2 regions of the Leucobacter sp. MMO-125 genome follow, and region 2 is predicted to be linked to the other one. Evidence: predicted binding sites of a transcription regulator. Region 2 holds the regulator's gene; the other holds the start of a gene.
The links. Region 2 encodes HrcA, which represses chaperone genes, less so after heat shock. Its sites were predicted from a motif close to TTNGCACTCGNNNNNNNCGAGTGCNAA; they were not measured.
Positions count from the first base shown of each region.

Region 1: WFI54_RS06225 (Hsp20/alpha crystallin family protein) is a predicted target of HrcA. The motif match lies at 2,224-2,250, and genes of this name have one in related genera.

Region 1 is NZ_JBBCTL010000002.1:325,710-330,471, forward strand. It holds gene WFI54_RS06220 (bifunctional alpha,alpha-trehalose-phosphate synthase (UDP-forming)/trehalose-phosphatase) at 1-2,088, opposite strand, end outside; gene WFI54_RS06225 (Hsp20/alpha crystallin family protein) at 2,322-2,792, shown strand; gene WFI54_RS06230 (dihydrofolate reductase family protein) at 3,004-3,648, shown strand; gene WFI54_RS06235 (ABC transporter permease) at 3,717-4,451, opposite strand; gene WFI54_RS06240 (ABC transporter ATP-binding protein) at 4,448-4,762, opposite strand, start outside.
Region 2 is NZ_JBBCTL010000001.1:401,140-405,901, reverse strand. It holds gene hemW (radical SAM family heme chaperone HemW) at 1-1,181, shown strand, start outside; gene hrcA (heat-inducible transcriptional repressor HrcA) at 1,308-2,345, shown strand; gene dnaJ (molecular chaperone DnaJ) at 2,415-3,512, shown strand; gene WFI54_RS01870 (16S rRNA (uracil(1498)-N(3))-methyltransferase) at 3,519-4,295, shown strand; gene WFI54_RS01865 (histidine triad nucleotide-binding protein) at 4,326-4,676, shown strand; gene WFI54_RS01860 (PhoH family protein) at 4,688-4,762, shown strand, end outside.

The DNA of each region.
Region 1 (4,762 bases), on a different contig from region 2:
CGCCTCGCGAATGCTGCGCAGCACCGACCCCTTATTCGAGTCCCGCACCGAGAACTCACGCACCTGCTTGCCCTCGCGCACATGCATCTCCGCAGCGAGCCCCAGCTCCACCGCCGCAGCCAGCAGCTCCTCCGCCTGTTGCGCATCGGGCACCTGCCGCGTGTGCACCGCGATCCCGAACGGTTTGCGCTCCAGACGCACCCCAGCCTCACCGCCGAGCACCCGTTCGAATCGTCGCACCACCCGCTGCAGCCGTTCATCCTCTTCCTCAGTGAGCGGGCTGCCCAGCAGCGGGGCATCCCCCGTCGCAATGCTCACGTCAAGCCCGGTCAGCTCAGAGCCGTGCGAACCCGACACGATCCAGCCCTCGCTCTGCAGCCCCGTCTCGGCGAGGCCTGCCAGCGAGCGTCCCGTCAGCACGGCCACATAGGTGTCCGGCGCGCTGCGCAGCACTTCGAGCGCCTGCCGTGCGCGGGGCAGCATTCGCGCATCTTGTGGCCGGGGCACGATGGGCGCGAGTGTGCCGTCGAAGTCGCTCGCCACGATGAGTTGCGGCAGCGCCGCGAGCCGGCGCACCCGGTCGTCGATGCTGCGCGGCACGAACGCCGTGCTGACCTGAATCGGCTCCGTGCGCTCGCCCGTGCGGCTCGGGCGCTGCGCCTCGGCGGCGGCGCGCACCGCTCCGAGATATCCCGTTGCCCAGTGGGCCACATCATTGTCGTAGACAGTGCGCCGCAAGGAGCGCATACGGCGGCGCTGCTCTTCGCGGGGCATGTGCACGGCACGCACCACGGCCGCTTTCAGCCCCTCAATGTCGTGCGGGTTGACGAGCAGCGCGTCACGCAGTTCGTCGGCGGCACCCGCGAACTCGCTCAGCACAAGCACGCCCTGCTCGTCGGTGCGGCAGGCCACATACTCTTTGGCGACGAGGTTCATGCCATCGCGCAAGGGGGTGACGAGCAGCACGTCGGCGGCGAGGTAGAGCGCCACCATCTCGTCGCGGGTGTAGCCACGGTGCAGGTAGACGAGGGGGGCGTGGCCGAGCGATCCATGCTCGCCGTTGATGCGGCCCGCCGTGAGTTCGACCTCGTCGCGCAGCTGCCGGTAAGCGTCGACTCGCTCTCGGCTCGGGCTCGCCACCTGCACCAGCACAACGTCGCCGGCGTCGATCTCGCCATCGCTGAGCAGCTCGTCGAAAGCTTTCAGCCGGTGGCGAATGCCCTTCGTGTAGTCGAGCCTGTCGACGCCGAGCATCACCGTCTTCGGGTTGCCGAGTTCTGCGCGGATCTGGCGAGCGCGCTCCTGCACCTCGGGCCGCGCGGCGACCTCAGCGAAGGCTGCGGCGTCGATGGAGATGGGGAACTCCTGCGCGAGCACAGTGCGGGAATGGTGCTCTGCGGTGCCGGGCACGACGATGGTGTTGCCGAGGGCGGGCACGCGGGTGAAGCGCTCGGCAGTCGTGCGGAAGGCCACCGCGTCGGTGACCTGCTGGAAGCCGATCACGTCAGCACCGAGCAACCCCTCGACGACGCGTTTGCGCCAGGGCAGCTGGGCGAAGAGGCGGCTGGGCGGGAAGGGGATGTGCAGGAAGAACGCGATGGTGAGGTCGGGGCGCAGCTCGCGCAGCATCTCGGGCACGAGCTGCAGCTGGTAGTCGTGCACCCACACGATGGCGCCCTGCGCAGCGTGCTGCGCGACGCGCTCGGCGAAACGCTGGTTCACCCGCTGATAGCGGTCCCACCACACGCGGTGGAAGTCGGGGCGGGCGATCACGTCGTGGTAGAGCGGCCACAGCGTGCCGTTCGAGAAGCCCTCGTAGTAGAGCTCGACGTCGTCTTCGCTGAGTTCGACGGGTGCGAGCCGCATCGAGCCGATCTCGAAGGGTTCAAGGGTTTCATCAGCGGCGCCGACCCACCCCACCCAGAGGCAGCCGAGCTGCTCCACGATGGGTGCGACGGCGGTGACAAGGCCTCCTGGCGAGGTGCGCCACGAGGTTGATCCGTCGGGCTCGACTACCCGGTCTACCGGCAGCCGGTTCGACACCATAACGAGCTCGCGCCCGCCCGTCATGTCCTGCATCTCGGTCATGGCACCCCCTGCACTCTCTGCCCGCAGTCTACCGAGCGCGAGGCCCTGGCCGCTGCCCGTTGCGGGCGGGGAGCGCGCGGTGCTATGCCACCCACCAGCACCCACCTTGCGCGGCGTTTGCCATCAGCGAACTATCTGGCACTCTCAATGCTCGAGTGCTAATCTCAAGACAAGTTGAGTCGCATTAGCTCAACTTCAACACACAAGTCAGTCGATGAGAGAAAGGTGCGAATATGGCCAGCTACAACCCCTTCCGCGACGTTGAACGCATTGCGGATGCACTCCTCTCCGATCCGCTTCGCGGGCCTCGGCAAATGCCGATGGATCTCTATCGAGACGGTGACCACTATTTGCTGACGGCAGACCTGCCCGGGATGGATCCCGGTTCAGTCGACATCGATGTCGACGGGCAGCTTCTCACTATCCGCGCCGAGCGCACGTTGCCGGAGGCCGAACACGTGAAGTGGATCACCCGCGAACGAACCGCAGGGAGCTTCTTGCGCCAGCTGAGCCTGGGGCAGGGGATTGACACTGAGCGCATCAGCGCCAGCTACGACAACGGCGTTCTCTGCGTCACGATCCCGGTGAGCGAGCGAGCAAAGCCGCGCAAGGTAGAAGTTCGGTCGACCAGCACCGCAGGCGCGACCTCGACAATTCAGGCTTCGGAGTCGTCTCCCGCCCAGCTGGAGAACTCTTCCTCATAGCCTCACAAGACGCTGCGTCACGAACCCGGTTTAGCACGAGGGCTCCGTGCCTGCTCTCTCGAGCAAGCACGGAGCCCTCATCATTTCAACCTCTTGAGGAGCAGAAACGTCAGGGGTGGCGTGACTGGCCCCAATCATTTACTCTGCGAGTGCGCGGTCACGCCCGCTCAGCCGAGCTGGGGCCGGCCCCGCCCGATCCGCTGGAGGCATCATGACTCGCACGCGCGTGCACAATCAGTTCGTGTCGCTCGACGGGTTCTCCGCCGGGGAGTACGTCACCTTCGATGAGCCGATCGGCGGCGCCCGTCACCTCTTCGACTGGTTCGACGGACGAGTCATCGAGGGTGTGCACCGGGTTGCGGAGCCGGTGACGCTGGACCGGGCACTGTTCAGCATGTGGGGCCAGGGCATCGGTGCCGAGATCATGGGGCGACGCAAGTTCGGCCCGCAGCAGGGGCCGTGGCCCGACGACGGCTGGCGCGGCTGGTGGGGCGACGAGCCGCCTTTCAAGACGCCCTGCTTCATCCTCACCCATCACCCGCGCGAACCGATGGTGTTCGAGAACGGCACGAGCTTCCACTTCATGGACTCTGGGCCGGAGGAGGCGCTGCGGCAGGCACAGCAGGCTGCGGGTGATCAGGATGTGCGGATCGGCGGCGGCCCGACAACGATCCGCCAGTTTTTGAGCGCCGATCTCGTCGACTTCATGCACGTCATCGTCGTGCCCATCACGCTGGGCCGAGGGGTGAGCCTGTGGGAGGGCGTGACCGGATTCGAGGATCGCTTCACGCTCGAAACGGTCGCCAGCGCGAGCGGCCTCACGCATCAGCTGTGGAACCGCCGGGCGGAGGCCTGAAGGGCCGCCGCTCGACGGGCGTGAATACGTACAGCCGCGGCGCGAACCGCCCGATCCGCCCCTCTCATCTACGGCGTACGACGGCGCAGGGTGAGCGCGGCGAGCCCGAGCGCCACCAGCGTCACCGCGGCGATCACGATGAGCGGCCGGCCGAGATCCCAGCCCTCGTCGCCCCGGGTCACAGCGTTCACCGCGTCGATCGCGTAGCTGAGGGGCAGCCAGTCGGAGATCGTGTGCAGCGCGTCGGGCATCTGATCGCGCGGCATCAGCAGGCCGCCGAGAAGGATCTGCGGGAACACGAGCACCGGCATGAACTGCACGGCCTGAAACTCGGTGCGCGCGAAGGCGCTGGCGAGCAGCCCGAGCCCGGTGCCGAGCAGCGCGTCGAGCACGGCGACGAGCCCGAGCTGCCAGAGCGGGCCGGAAACCTCGAGCCCGCAGACGATTACCGCGAAGCCGACAGTGATCACCGCCTGCACCGTGGCGGCGAGCCCGAAGGCGAGCGCGTACCCCACGATGAAGTCGCCCTTGCCGAGCGGGGTGGTCATCAGCCGTTCGAGGGTGCCCGAGCGCCGCTCCCGCAGTGTGGTCACCGAGGTGATGATGAACATCAGAATGAAGGGGAACAGCGCCAGCATCGGCCCGCCGAGCCGCGAGAACGCGCCCGGCTGCGCGTCGAACAGCCATGCGAAGAGGCCCACGAGCAGGCTCGGCATGAGCAGCAGCAGGGCGATGGAGCGCGGATCGTGGCTGAGCTGCCGCAGCACGCGGCCAGCGGTGGAGCAGCTGCGGGAGAGGTTCATCGCGCCTCCCCTGAAGCAGCGGCACTGTCGGCGCTGTGGCGCCCGTGGTGAGGCGGATCGGTGGGATTCGGGGGCGAGACCGGGTGGGTGCCGTCGCCCGGCTGCGATGCGATGATCGCGAGGAATGCCGCCTCGGGGTCGTCGGTGTCGGTCTGCGCAAGCAGGGCCCCAGGTGAGGTGTCGGCGATGATGCGCCCCTCGCGCATCAGCAGCAGGCGGTCGCAGCGCAGCGCCTCGTCCATGACATGGCTGCTGACGAGCAGCGTGGTGCCCGTGCTCGCGAGCTCCCGGAAGAGCCCCCACAGTTCCAC
Region 2 (4,762 bases):
GTGTCGCCGATGGTGCAGCAGAGCGCCGCTTCGGTGTCTACGTGCATGTGCCCTACTGTCGGGTGCGCTGTGGCTACTGCGACTTCAACACCTACACCGCCACGGAACTCGGCGGCACCCGCCGCGATGACTACGCTGCGCAGGTGCAGCATGAGCTGAGCTTCGGTGCTGAGGTGCTGCGGCGAGCGGGGCTGCCTGAGCGCCGGGTGTCGACGGTGTTCTTCGGGGGTGGCACGCCCACTTTGCTGCCCGCGAGTGATCTCGCGGCGATGCTCGGCAGGATCCGCGACGAGTGGGGCCTCGAATCCGGAGCTGAGGTGACCACCGAGGCGAACCCTGACTCGGTCGATGCGGCCTATCTCGCGACGCTCGCGGAGGCCGGGTTCACTCGCGTCAGCTTCGGCATGCAGTCGGCGGTGCCGTATGTGCTTGCCACGCTCGACCGCACGCATACCCCCGAGCGCATTCCGCTCGTGACGCGGTGGGCGCGCGAGGCGGGCCTGCAGATGAGCGTCGACCTGATCTACGGCACGCCGGGGGAGTCGCTCGCCGATTGGGAGCGCTCGATCGATGCCGCGCTCGCGACCGAGCCCGATCACATTTCGGCGTACGCCCTGATCGTGGAGCCCGGCACGAAGCTCGCGGCGCAGATTAAGCGCGGCGAGGTGCCGGCACCCGACGAGGATCTGCACGCTGAGATGTATGAGCTCGCCGAAGCTCGTTTCGCGGCCGCGGGGTTTTCCTGGTACGAGATCAGCAACTGGTCGCGCACGCCGCAGACCCGCTCGCGGCACAATCTCTCGTATTGGACTGGCGAGGATTGGTGGGCTGCGGGCCCCGGCGCTCACAGTCACATCGGTGGGGTGCGCTGGTGGAACGTGAAGCATCCCGGCGCCTATGCGCAGCGCATCGCAGCGGGGGTGTCCCCGGCGCACGCTCGCGAGACGCTGAGCGAGGATGCGCGCCGCGAGGAGCGCGTGCTGTTGGAGACGCGGATCGCCGACGGTCTGCCCGTCGAGGTGTTGAAGCCTGCGGAACGCCGTGCGATCCCGCAGCTCATCGCTGACGGTCTCATCGACGGCAGGGCTGCGATTGCGGGGCCGGGACGGATCGCGCGCGTGGTGCCGACGCTGCGTGGCCGTCTGCTCGCAGACACCGTGGTGCATCGTCTGCTTGGCTGACGGATGGCCTCGGCTGTTTCCGGCTCCGGGTTTCGCCGACGGCGTGATTCGCTGCCGACGGCGCAGAGGGGCCTGCGATAGACTTGGCACTCTGAGTTGGTGAGTGCCAAGAAGGAGGGGCGTGACATGGTGTCGGAGCGCAGCCTGGCGGTGCTGCACGCGATCGTGAGCGACTACGTCTCCTCGAATGAGCCCGTCGGCTCCCGTGCGATTGTGGACAGGCACAGTTTCGGCGTGTCCGCCGCCACGATTCGCAACGACATGGCGCTGCTCGAAGAAGACGAGCTGATCGCACAGCCCCACACCTCCTCCGGTCGTGTGCCCACCGACAAGGGCTACCGGCTCTACGTCGACACGCTCGCGAAGATCCGCCCCGTCAGTGCGGCGCAGCGATCCGCGATCGAACGCTTTCTGGGGGAGTCGAGCGACCTTGATGATGTGATGGCCCGTACCGTGCGGCTGCTCGCGCAGCTCACCAACCAGGTGGCCGTCGCCCAGTACCCGTCGCTGCGGCGCACGGTGGTGCGCCACATCGACCTTGTGGCCATCGGCGAGGATCGGGTGCTGTGCGTGCTCATTCTCGGCAGCGGCGTCGTCGAGCAGCAGGTGGCGTGGCTGCCGGCTTCGCAGGTGACCGAGGCGTGGGTGCACGGGCTCAGGCAGCGGATCGCCGAGGCCGCTGTGGGGTCCGACGTCGAAACGGCGGTTGCAGCGGTGACGGGCCTGATCGAGGGCGTCGAAAGTTGGGCGCAGCCCGCTGAGGCCGAACTGGTGCGCCGAGTGCTTTCGGTTGTGGTGAGCCAGCTGCAGGCCAACCGCAGTGAGCGCATTGCCGTCGCGGGTGCCGCGAACCTGTCACGGCCGAGCGAGTTTGCAGGTTCACTGCCGGCCGTGCTTGAAGCCATCGAAGAGCAGGTGGTGCTGCTGCGACTGTTCGGTGAACTCGCCCGTGATGGCCGCGACGTCGCCGCGTCGATCGGCCGCGAGAACGCCCCCTACGGGCTCTCTGCGACCTCGGTGATCGCTTCCAGCTACGAGCAGGAGGCCGACTCGGTCTCACGGCTCGGCGTGCTCGGGCCGGTGCGCATGGACTATGCCGGCAACATCGCCGCCGTGCGTGCCGTGGCACGCTATCTCAACCGCTTCCTGGGCGAGGAGCAGTAGCACCTCGGGGCGTCCTGCCCCGCAGCCCGGTTACCCGTTTCATTGAACAACACCCCTGAGGAGCACAACGTGGCCGACCACTACGAGACCCTCGGCGTGTCGCGCGAGGCGACGCCCGAAGAGATCAAGAAGGCCTACCGCCGGCTCGCGCGCGAGCTGCACCCCGATGTCAACCCGAGCGAAGAAGCCTCGGAGCGCTTCAAGAGCGTCACCCACGCCTACGACGTGCTGAGCGACCCGGAGCAACGTCAGCGCTACGACATGGGCGGCGGCCAGGGCGGAGCAGCAGGCTTCGGCGATATCTTCGAGACGTTCTTCGGCGGTGGCTTCGGCGGCGGTCAGCGCGGCCCGCGTTCGCGCACCGAGCGTGGTGACGACGCCATGATCCGCGTCGATGTCTCTCTCGAAGACGTGATCTTCGGTGTGCAGCGCGACATCACCGTGAACACCGCGGTGCTCTGTGGCGTGTGTCAGGGCAGCTGCTGCCAGCCTGGCACGCAGCCCGTCACCTGTGATGTGTGCGGCGGTCAGGGGCAGGTGCAGCGGCAGGTGCGCTCGCTGTTCGGCAACGTCGTCACCATGCATCCCTGCGGTAGCTGCCACGGCTACGGCACCGTCATCGAGCACCCGTGCGTGGAGTGCGCAGGCAAGGGGCGGGTGCGCGAGCGTCGCACGATCCCCGTCGATATCCCCTCCGGCATCGACACGGGCACGCGCCTGCAGATGCGCGGCGGCGGCGAGGTCGGCCCCGGCGGTGGCCCCAACGGCGACCTGTTCATTGAGTTCCGGGTGATGCATCACGACGTGTTCAGCCGCGATGGCAACGATCTGCTCTGCACCATGCAGGTGTCGATGACTGACGCGGTGCTCGGTGCCGCGGCGAAGCTGCAGGCGCTTGATGGTGAGGTCGAGATCGAGTTGGCCGCAGGCACGCAGTCGGGCGATGTGCTCACGGTTCGCGGCCGCGGCATTCAGGGCTTGCGCAGCACCACCCGCGGTGATCTGAAGATCGCGGTGCAGGTGAACACCCCCACGAAGCTTTCGAAGCGCGAGCAGGATCTCGTGCGTCAGCTCGCCTCGCTGCGCAGCGACGAGCCCCCGCATCTCGGTGAGTTCCAGCAGGGATTCTTCGGCAAGCTGCGCGACCGTTTCTTCAGGCAGGGCTAGCCCACAATGGCCAACCTCTACTACCGCGAAGATCTCGCAGCCGGGGCGATCGCTCCGGGCGCGATCGTCGAGGTGACCGGTGACGAAGCGCGCCACGCGGTGCGGGTGAGCCGACTGCGCCAGGGGGAGCGGATCCTCGTGGGTGACGGCGCAGGCTCGCTCGGCGAGGGGGTTGCTGAAGAGGTGGCGAAGGATCGCTTCGCGGTGCGCATCGAGCACGTCGAGACGGTGCCTGAGCCCGGCCAGCGGCTCGTGCTTGTGCAGGCGCTCGCGAAGGGCGACCGAGATGAGCGGGCCGTTGAGCAGGCCACCGAGTTCGGCGTCGATGCCATCGTGCCCTGGCAGGCTGCGCGCTCGGTGTCGCGCTGGGATGCCGGCGGCACTGGATCCGCATCTGACAAAGCAGCGAAGGGTGTTGCGAAGTGGGCCCGGATTGCCCGCGAGGCCTCGAAGCAGTCGCTCCGTGCGAGGGTGCCACAGATCGGCGAGGTGGTGACCACCGACGATCTCTGCCGTCTCGCAGGCCAGCCCGGTGTCGAGCTTGTGGCACTGCACCCCCGCAGCGGAAACCGCCTCGTGGAGTGGGCCGGTCAAAGCGAAGCCCGCGCAGCCGAACAGATTGTGCTCGTCGTCGGCCCTGAGGGCGGCTTTGCCGAAGCTGAACTCGACGCACTCGAAGCCGCGGGCGCATCGGTGCTGGTGCTCGGGAGCACCGTGCTGCGCACCTCCTCTGCCGGGCCGGCCGCGCTCGCAGTGCTCGGCGCCGCGCTCGGTCGCTGGTAGGACTGCGCGGCACGGCGATAGACTGCATCCATGGCACAGGACACCATTTTCGGCAAGATCGCCTCGGGCGAGATCCCCGTCGAGATTCTCGCGGAGACCGAACGCGTCATCGCGTTCCCCGACATCGCGCCCCAGGCGCCGGTGCATATTCTGGTGATCCCCAAGACCACGCAGTACGAGAATGTGGCCGAGCTTGCTGCAGGCGATCCCGAACTGCTCGCCGAAATGATCGCTGTCGCGAAGCGGCTCGCCGATGAACGTGCGAATGGCGAGTTTCGCATCATCTTCAACAATGGTGCGAGCGCAGGCCAGACCGTGTTCCATGTGCACGCGCACGTGCTCGCCGGTGAACTCGAGGAGCGCTCGCTCGTTGGATCCTAGAGAGGGAGCCCGTGAATCAGACTGACGCGCAAGGCGGCGACGCCCCGCAGCGGGGCTCCGAAGCTGAGCTGCAGCGCACGGTGCTG